DNA from 3 places in the Paenibacillus sp. FSL L8-0470 genome. Region 2 is predicted to be linked to each of the others. Evidence: predicted binding sites of a transcription regulator. Region 2 holds the regulator's gene; each other region holds the start of a gene.

Region 1 (3,257 bases), 270 kb from region 2:
CATAAGTCTTAGCCAGCCACTCCATCATCGGTTTGAAGCGTTTCATTACTTCGTTGTAATCCAGATATTCGGAAGTGATCGCAGGGAATTCAGGTCCAACTTGTACGCCTGATTTCTCGTCTACTCCACCATTGATCGCGTACAGCAAAGCTTTTGCCAGGTTGGCGCGGGCGCCGAAGAACTGCATTTGTTTACCAATGCGCATTGGGGATACGCAGCAAGCAATTGCGTAATCTTCACCCCAATATGGACGCATTACATCGTCATTCTCATATTGGATAGCGCTGGTTTCGATGGAAACCTTGGCACAATACTTCTTGAAGCCTTCAGGCAGTCTTTCGGACCACAGAACCGTCAAGTTAGGCTCTGGAGCAGGTCCCAGGTTGTACAGGGTATGCAAGAAGCGGAAGCTGTTCTTAGTTACGCGTGTTGTTCCGTCTTCAGCCATACCACCGATGGATTCCGTTACCCAAGTAGGGTCACCGGAGAACAGTTCATTATAGTCAGGCGTACGCAGGAATTTCACAATACGCAGTTTCATTACGAAATGGTCAACGATTTCTTGTGCTTGTTCTTCAGTAAGTGTACCTTCTTCAAAATCGCGCTGTGCATAGATGTCGAGGAAGGAGGATACACGTCCCAGGGACATTGCAGCACCGTTTTGTTCTTTTACTGCTGCCAGATAACCGAAGTATACCCATTGAGTAGCTTCTTTGAAGTTGTTCGCCGGTTTGGAAATATCAAGACCGTGAGCGGCAGCCATTTCTTTCAGCTCACCCAGAGCGCGGATTTGTTCCGACAGCTCTTCGCGCAACCGGATTACTTCTTCAGTCATGGAATCAACTTCAAGCTCCGTTAATTGTTGTTTCTTGTCTTTGATCAGGAAGTCAATACCGTACAGGGCAATGCGGCGGTAGTCACCGATAATACGTCCGCGGCCGTAAGCATCAGGAAGACCTGTAATAACGCCGGATTTACGCACCGCTCTCATGTCAGGTGTATATGCATCAAATACGCCTTGGTTATGCGTTTTGCGGATATTCGTAAACATTTCGACAATGTTGTTCGGAAGCTCGAAGCCATATGCTTTGGTGGCATCGATCATCATCTTAATACCGCCGAACGGTTGAATAGAACGTTTGAAAGGAGCGTCAGTCTGTACGCCTACAATTTGTTCCTTGTCCTTGTCGATGTAGCCTGGCTTGTGGGAAGTGATGGTGGAGACAGTATCCAGGGAAACGTCCCATACGCCGCCTCTTTCTCTTTCTTCCTTGCTCAGCTGGGAGATAATCTTCCACAGTTCAGTAGTGTTGCTGGTAGGACCCACAAGGAAATCTTCGTTTCCTTCATAAGGCTTGATGTTTTTGGAAATAAATTCGTTAACGTCGACTTTTCTGGCCCATTTACCTTTTGTAAAACTTCTCCAACTCGACTTCACTTCTTGTACATCTTTTTCAATCACCGACATGCTAAATCCCTCCATTTATATTTATTATATTTGTAGAGATCGCGGGCTTGAAGGTTAATCCCGTGTCTCGTGATCCCAAAGATATGGTTGTAATTAAATTCACAATCGCGTCTTCATAACTGGGACCGTTCTTTATATAAACATTTTAGTTTATTTTCTGAAAAAGGACTGTGACAAATATCACCTTTCCGGTGATATTTGTCACTGCCATCCCCTTCCATATTAACCTATAACCTTATCCTTTGCTAAGCAATCACCAATTAGTTGTCGAATTTTCCGTAGAATGCGTTGCGGTATACATCAGCAAGTTCAGTAACCAGCGGCAGTTTAGGGTTGGCAGTAGTACATTGATCTTCAAATGCACGGTCAGCCAGATAGTCTACGCGGGATTCGAAATCCTTAGGATCAAAGCCGAGTTGTTGGAACGACTCTTCAATGCCCAATTTTTTGTTCATGTCGCGGATTGCATTGATCAGGCTGGTTACGCCTTCTTCGGTAGTGCGTGCAGGCAATCCCAGAATACGGGCGATTTCAGCATAACGTTCGTCAGCTACAAAGTGCGAATATTTAGGGAACGAAGCAAACTTCGTTGGTTTCTTGGCATTGTAACGGATAACGTGCGGCATCAGGATGGCATTGGTACGTCCATGAGCCGTGTGGTATTGACCGCCCCATTTGTGCGCCAAGCTGTGGTTGATGCCCAGGAATGCATTGGCAAATGCCATACCAGCCAGCGTCGATGCGTTGTGCATTTTTTCGCGGGCAAGTTTGTCGCCTTCAAGTGCGGATTTCTCCAGGTATTGGAATACCAGCTGGATAGCTTTGATAGCCAGACCATCGGAGTAGTCACTTGCCATAACGGAAACATAGGCTTCAATCGCATGTGTCAATACGTCCATACCTGTATCGGCAACAGCAGTCTTAGGCAAGCTATATACAAACTCAGGGTCGATGATCGCTACGTCCGGAGTCAGCTCGTAGTCTGCAAGCGGATATTTAGTATTATTTGCAGTAGTTTTGTCAGTAATAACCGCGAAAGAGGTTACTTCCGAACCTGTACCCGATGTTGTTGGAATAGCTACAAATTTCGCTTTGTTGCCTAGCTTAGGGAATTTGTATACCCGTTTGCGGATATCCATGAACTTTTGTTTCAGACCGTTAAAGTCAGCATCCGGGTGTTCATAGAACAGCCACATTCCTTTTGCAGCATCCATTGGGGAACCGCCGCCAAGTGCGATGATGCAGTCCGGCTGGAATCTGTTCATCATAGCTGTACCTTTTTCCACGGTAGTTGTCGATGGATCCGGTTCAACTTCCGAGAACACTTCGATCGCTACAGGAGTCTGGCGTTGACGCAGGTAGTGCTCTACTCTTTCTACATAACCCAGTTTAACCATCATAGGGTCAGTGATAATTGCTACGCGGGTAATATCAGGCATTTTGGCCAGGTATTGAGTGGATCCCTTTTCGAAATAAATCTTATCAGGCACCTTAAACCATTGCATATTCACGGTACGACGGTTCACCCTTTTCACATTGATCAGATTGATGGCAGTTACGTTTTGCGATACCGAGTTGCGTCCATAAGATCCGCAGCCCAGAGTCAACGAAGCGATATTTGTATTGTAAATGTCGCCGATGGCGCCATGTGTTGAAGGCGAGTTAACAAGAATACGTCCAGTTTGCAGACGGTTCGAGAACTTCATGATAACTTCTTCATTGTTGGAATGGATCGCCGAGCTGTGTCCCATACCGCCGAATTCGACGACTTGAGCTGCGCGTTCAATCC
Region 2 (3,257 bases):
CGGGCACCAGCTGCTTCCGGCTTATGAGCATCTTGTCATTGACGAGGCCCATCATTTGGAGGATGTGGCGGGCAAGCATCTGGGCATGCAAATGAAGTATTTCACGGTAGCTCACACGCTTACAAGGCTGTATAAAGACAGCCGCAGCGGCCAGCTGCCGGCACTGCGTCAGACTCTGCAGTCCTCGGGCAGTGAGCAGGCTTCGGAGTGGAGCGGCGTAATTGATAAAATCTATCCCGACCTGCTTACCGTGAAGGAAACTTGGGATACACTGAGCGACAAGCTGTTCGGCCTATTGCCCGAACGCAGCGATGCAGCGGCAGGTGAAGCCGGCCAGCTGGTCACACGCCTGCTTCCCGGCAGCAAGCCCAAAGATTGGGAAGAGCTGGCGGCGCTGGAGAATACGCTGCACTTAGCCCTGAGCGACATCATCCGCAGGGGTGACAAAATGCTCAGCGAGATGCGCGATACGGAGAGTCAATCGTCTTCGGACAGCCTGGTGACCGATATCGGAGGCTTATTCAAGGATTTGGCATCCATCCGGGAACAAATCCGCTTCTTTATGGGTCTCAGTGACGATAATATCGTGTACTGGATGGAAGGGAGCGGCAACTACCGGGGCAAGTCGCTTCAGCTCTACGCCGTGCCTGTCGATGTAAGCAGCCAGCTCAAGGATCTGTTCTTCGACAAGAAGAAGAGCATAGTGCTGACCTCGGCCACGTTATCGGTCGACAAGTCCTTTCAGTTCATGATTGACAACCTTGGTCTTTCTGAAGCCTCAGAGCAAGGGCGTCTCATGACATCGCTGCTGCCTTCACCGTTCAAGTACCGTGAACAGGCGCTGCTTGTCATCCCGCGCGATTTCCCCAGTGTTAAGGGCAGCGTAGGCGATGCGCGTTTTGTAGACAAGCTGGTGCATTCGCTGGCTGAAGCGGCGGCGGCGACCAAGGGGCGGATGCTGGTGCTGTTCACCTCCTACAAAATGCTGCGCCAGGTTTATGATCCGCTGAAAGAGGCCTTGGCTTCCCAGGACATTACGGTTTTGGGCCAGGGTGTGGAGGGAGGCAGCCGCAGCAAGCTGATCCGGCGTTTTCAGGACAGCTCTGCATCGGTATTGCTTGGAACAAGCAGTTTCTGGGAAGGAGTCGACATCCCTGGCGAGGCGCTGACCTGTCTTGCGATTGTAAGGCTGCCGTTTCAGCCGCCGAATCATCCGCTTGCTGAGGCAAAGGCAGAGCTTCTGCAGGCCCAGAAGAAGAATCCTTTTATGAAAATGTCTGTTCCACAAGCAGTGATCCGGTTCAAGCAGGGTTTTGGACGATTGGTTCGTACAGCGCAAGACCGGGGAATTGTTATTGTATATGATACCAGGGTCATCGAAGCTTATTACGGGAAGTACTTCCTGTATTCACTCCCTGGTCCGAAGATGGAGCACATGCTTACCGATCAGATGGTTCCGCGGATTGCGGAATGGCTTGACGAGGGCGGCGTTTCCTAATCTGTCATTGTTTATAAATTTTTTTTATCTCTTTGTGCCATAGGCTGTGTCCCGTTCGTGGAGCGGGCACTGCACGTGGTTATCATACGATATCGCGTCAGTGCAATTCTAAATTAGGAGGAGAAAACATGAAATCGGATAAAATATCGGAGGCCGTCGTTCGCAGACTCCCAGTGTACCTGCGTTTCCTGAACGATCTCCAAAAGCGTGAAATCTCAACCGTTTCTTCTCAGGAACTCGGGCAGAAGCTGGACCTTAATCCGGCGCAGATTCGTAAGGATCTGGCCTATTTTGGTGATTTCGGCAGAAAAGGCATTGGATATGACGTGTCTTATCTCATCGAAAAGATCCGTCATATTCTGAAGCTGGATCAACAAATCAATGTGGCCCTGGTAGGTGCCGGTAACCTCGGTCATGCCTTGTCCAATTACAATGCTTATCTGAAGGATACTATGAAAATCACCGCTGTATTTGATTCTTACGCTCCCAAGATTGGACAAAAGATCAACTCTCTTACGGTTCAGCCAATGGAGGAGCTGAGTCAGACCATCCGTGATCAGGGAATCCGGATCGGGATCATCACTGTACCGGACAGCGAGGCACAGAATGTGGCTGATATTCTGGTAGAATCGGGCATCGAGGCGATCCTGAATTTTGCACCGGTCATTCTGAAGACACCTGCAACCATCCGGATTCATGCTGCCGACTTTACGACTGATCTGCAAAGTCTGGCGTATTATTTACATGATGGAAAGGAAGGAATTACAGATGAGCAGCAATAAGATGATAATTGCAAACGGACGTTTTCTGGTTCCCGGAAGCGAGAAGCCGGTCCTGAGCGGTTATATGACTATAGAAAATGATTTGATCACATACATAGGGGAAGAGAAACCCGTTTTTGAACAAGGCACAGTGACGCTCGACGGCAGCCGCCTGCTGTTCATGCCGGGTCTGGTCAATACCCATGGCCATGCTGCGATGTCGCTGCTGCGCGGCTACGGGGATGATATGGTCCTTCAAGCCTGGCTGCAGGAGAAAATGTGGCCGATGGAGGAGAAGTTTACGGGAGATGATGTCTACTGGGGCACTTCCTTATCCGTTCTGGAGATGCTGAAAGGCGGCACAACCACCTTTTTGGATATGTATGATCATATGGACCGGGTGGCCGAGGTGGTCGAACATTCCGGCATCCGTGCGGTGCTGATGCGCGGTGTTATTGGTCTATGTCCTGAAGAGGTGCAGAACCAGAAGCTTGCGGAAGCTGTTGCGTTCGCCCGCAACTGGCACGGCAAGGCTGACGGCAAAATTACAACCATGATTTCACCGCATGCCCCGTATACTTGTCCTCCGGACTTTTTCATGCGGTTTGTGCAGGCAGCACATGATCTGGACCTGCCGATGCATACGCATATGTCGGAAACGCTGCGTGAAGTGGAGCAGAATGCCGCTGATTACGGCCTGCGTCCTGTAGCGCACCTGGAGAAGCTGGGAATGTTCACCCGCCCGTCCTTAATCGCCCATGGTGTCCATCTGAACGATGAGGAGATCGAAATCCTCGCCCGCCACAAGGTGGGGGTGTCCCATAACCCGGGCAGCAACCTGAAGCTGGCCAGCGGGGTTGCGCGGGTGCCTGAGCTGCTGAGAGCCGGAGTCAAAGTTTCGCTGGGTACGGACGGGGCGGCAAGCAACAATAATCTCGATATGTTCGAGGAAATGCGGCTTGCAGCACTGATCCATAAGGGCGTCAGCGGGGATCCTA
Region 3 (3,257 bases), 2.0 Mb from region 2:
AAGCGGATGGCCCCGGTGTTGGATCCGGTGAAGCGGATGGCCCCGGTGTTGGATCTGGTGAAGCAGATGGAACCGTTGTTGGATCCGGTGAGGCCGATGGACCCGGTGTTAGATCTGGCGAAGCCGATGGAACCGGTGTAGGATCCGGGGAAGCTGGTGGAACCGGTGTAGGATCCGGTGAAGCGGATGGAACCGGCGTTGGATTCGGTGAAGCCGGTGGACCAGGCGTTGGATCCGGTGAAACGGATGGCCCCGGCGTTGGAACCGGTGAAGCGGATGGAACCGGCGTTGGATTCGGTGAAGCCGGTGGACCAGGCGTTGGATCCGGTGAAACGGATGGCCCCGGCGTTGGATCCGGTGAAACGGATGGCCCCGGCGTTGGAACCGGTGAAGCGGATGGACCCGGTGTAGGATCCGGTGAAGCGGATGGCCCAGGCGTTGGATCCGGTGAAGCTGGTGGAACCGGTGTTGGAACCTGTGAAGCGGATGGAACTGGCGTTGGATCCGGTGAAGCCGGTGGACCCGGTGTTGGATCCGGTGAAGCGGATGGACCCTGTGTAGGATCCGGTGAAGCGGATGGCCCCGGCGTTGGATCCGGTGAAGCCGATGGACCAGGCGTTGGATCCGGTGAAACGGATGGCCCCGTTGTTGGATCCGGTGAAGCCGATGGCCCCAATGTTGGAACCGGTGAAGCGGATGGTCCCGGTGTTGGATCCGGTGTTGGATCCGGTGAAGCCGGTGTTACGAGATCTGTAGAAGCAGGGGTTGAATAAGCGATCCCGATATCTTCTGAAGGTGCGCCTTTGGGGACTTCAGGATAATCAGGCAAGTCACTACCAGGCTCAAGCAAATCTTGTATACGCTTGGCATCCTCAAGCAGAAGGCATGCACGGGCAGTTACCATAGCTGCGCTTTGACGGTCAACGGATTGCTTTGGGTTAAACCGCTGATATTCATCTCCTTGGAACAGCCCGAGCTGCTGGGCTGCCCAGACGCTTGTTCGGGCTTTTTCCGAGATAGAATGACTATCCTTAAACGCAGACATATCGCCTTGTTTTTGGACCTGGTCATACACTCCAAAGGCCCGGATATACCATACTGCCAAGCTCTCGCGTGTTAATTCACCTCTCCATGCTATTGTCTGGTCTTGTATAATACCTGCAGACAAAAGCGAGCGTATGGAGGGGATGGCCCAATTCGGTGCCGCTTCCGTTGTTAGCGGATAGTCCGAACTAGGAATGGGAATGGATAATGCCCTTGACATCATGGTACCCATCTCTGCAATAGTAATCGGCTGATAGGGTCTGAACGTTGCGTTGCCATAGCCTTGAACGATCCCTCTGGAGAACAGCTGTGCAATTTCTTGATGGGCATAGCTGCGCTCAGTATCCACAAATGGAGCGCTATTGGCCCTTGCAGCTGGAGGAACAGCAGCAGCTCCGATTAGGATCAGACATAGCAGTGCCAGGCTGACACGCCTCAGGTTGTCAATCCATATGTATGTACTTTTACCTGTGTTTACGGGAACACAATCACCACCTCTTTTACTCCACTATCGGTACAATCGGCCCGAATATTTAGCGTAATATGGGATGAATGGTGAGAAATGTTTTTGTGATTAAGTTAATCTGAATTGTGTAGATAAGGTAAATTTGACATGTCAGTGAAAACTTTCACTTAGTTTTCCTAGACGTGACTTTTATCACGTAAATGTGATTGCGATCACGCTACAATGGCATAAAGGAACAAATTTTAAGTATTAAAAGGGGATAGGAATCATGGCTTATAACAAACCGCAGCAGATCGCCGAGGTAACGGTAGAGAACGGAATCAAGAAGGCTCACAACCCGCTTGCCACCGTACTTATTCTCGGTTTTTTGGGGGGAGCGTTTATTGCGCTCGGATTTTTACTGGATATTCGTGTCATTGCCGGTGCTCCGGCGGAATGGGGCTCCATCGCAAACTTTATCGGGGCGTCGGTGTTCCCGGTAGGACTGGTCCTGGTGCTGCTGGCCGGCGGGGAACTGCTGACAGGCAATATGATGGCCGTGCCGCTGGCATTTATAGCGAAGAAGATTTCCTTCTGGGAAGTCATCAAGAACCTTGTGCTAATCACGCTCAGCAACCTGGCAGGCGCGTTGTTCGTTGCTTATTTCTTCGGCCACGTTGTCGGCCTCACCGCAGACGGAGTTTATCTTGATAAACTGGTCGATATGGCTGAACATAAGATTGACGCAACCTTCCTGCAGGCCTTTGTCTCCGGGATCGGCTGTAACTGGCTGGTAGCTCTGGCCGTGTGGCTCTCTTACGGGGCGGATAATTTCAGCGGCAAAATCCTCGGTATCTGGTTCCCGACCATGGCATTTGTGGCCATCGGATTCCAGCACGTTGTAGCCAACATGTTTCTTATCCCTGCTGCTATATTTGAGGGGCATTTTACCTGGGCACAATATTTCGGAAACTTTGCCCCGGTATGGCTGGGCAACCTTACAGGCGGAGCCATCTTCGTAGCCGCAGCCTATTATATGGCTTACCTTCGTAAAGGGCCGGCGGCTGTGCAATCCGTAGAGGGTGTATCCTCTGTCGGAGTGAAGAAACACGCTTAATCCTTACTAATTAAATGCCGTCTTAAACGGCAATAGACACTCCTTGTAACTTTTCCTCTTCCAGCCTATAACGGCTCAAGAGGAAAGGTTCTCGGGGTGTTTTTTTGTGAGGTGAAATAGGGGTGCACAACACAAAATTCGCCGTGCATACCGACTCGGGGGAACGAAATCGGGCTCACGGCGAATAATAGGGAGTGTTTCATATGCTCTATTACCCGGGCAAACGAAGAACGAATCAGTCTCGTTCAGCAAATTTCTTTACGCATGGCGGCAGCAGTTATAAAATACAAAGATCCGATTCGACAGGCTTTTTACTGCTAGGGCTGTCCATAGGTTTTGGTCAAAAATCATGGGGGATGTTGTGTTTAAGTGACGCGATAATGCGTCAGTGTGGATGCTTGCTCTTCGTCCTGTTTTGGGATGATACTGGATGAAATTAATGACACATATATTACAGGGGTTGAAAGACAAGTCATGAGGTTTCTACAAGCTTATCCAAAGGAAGTCAAAGTTTTTCTGATTGCCAGTCTTATTAATGCAACGGGTAGCGCGCTGATGTGGCCGCTTGTCACGATGTATGTATTTGATGAACTGGGCCGCAGTATGACAGATGCCGCACTCGTTATTGTTATTCAATCCCTCGGAGGCATA

What was found. Region 2 encodes Rex, which represses fermentation and respiration genes when NADH is low (regulators of the CRP and FNR family bind a similar motif). Its sites were predicted from a motif close to TTGTGAAATATTTCACAA; they were not measured.
Region 1: a site for Rex is predicted at 1,556-1,573, ahead of pflB (formate C-acetyltransferase). Genes of this name have one in related genera too.
Region 3: a site for Rex is predicted at 1,662-1,679, ahead of NST99_RS31415 (formate/nitrite transporter family protein). Genes of this name have one in related genera too.

The regions. Positions count from the first base shown of each region.
Region 1 covers NZ_JBBOZM010000001.1:5,149,178-5,152,434, forward strand. Annotated here, with positions in the region: gene pflB (formate C-acetyltransferase) at 1-1,468, opposite strand, end outside; gene adhE (bifunctional acetaldehyde-CoA/alcohol dehydrogenase) at 1,729-3,257, opposite strand, start outside.
Region 2 covers NZ_JBBOZM010000001.1:4,875,669-4,878,925, reverse strand. Annotated here, with positions in the region: gene dinG (ATP-dependent DNA helicase DinG) at 1-1,498, shown strand, start outside; gene NST99_RS22305 (redox-sensing transcriptional repressor Rex) at 1,588-2,280, shown strand; gene NST99_RS22300 (amidohydrolase) at 2,267-3,257, shown strand, end outside.
Region 3 covers NZ_JBBOZM010000001.1:6,885,015-6,888,271, reverse strand. Annotated here, with positions in the region: gene NST99_RS31420 (S-layer homology domain-containing protein) at 1-1,393, opposite strand, end outside; gene NST99_RS31415 (formate/nitrite transporter family protein) at 1,779-2,606, shown strand; gene NST99_RS31410 (MFS transporter) at 3,081-3,257, shown strand, end outside.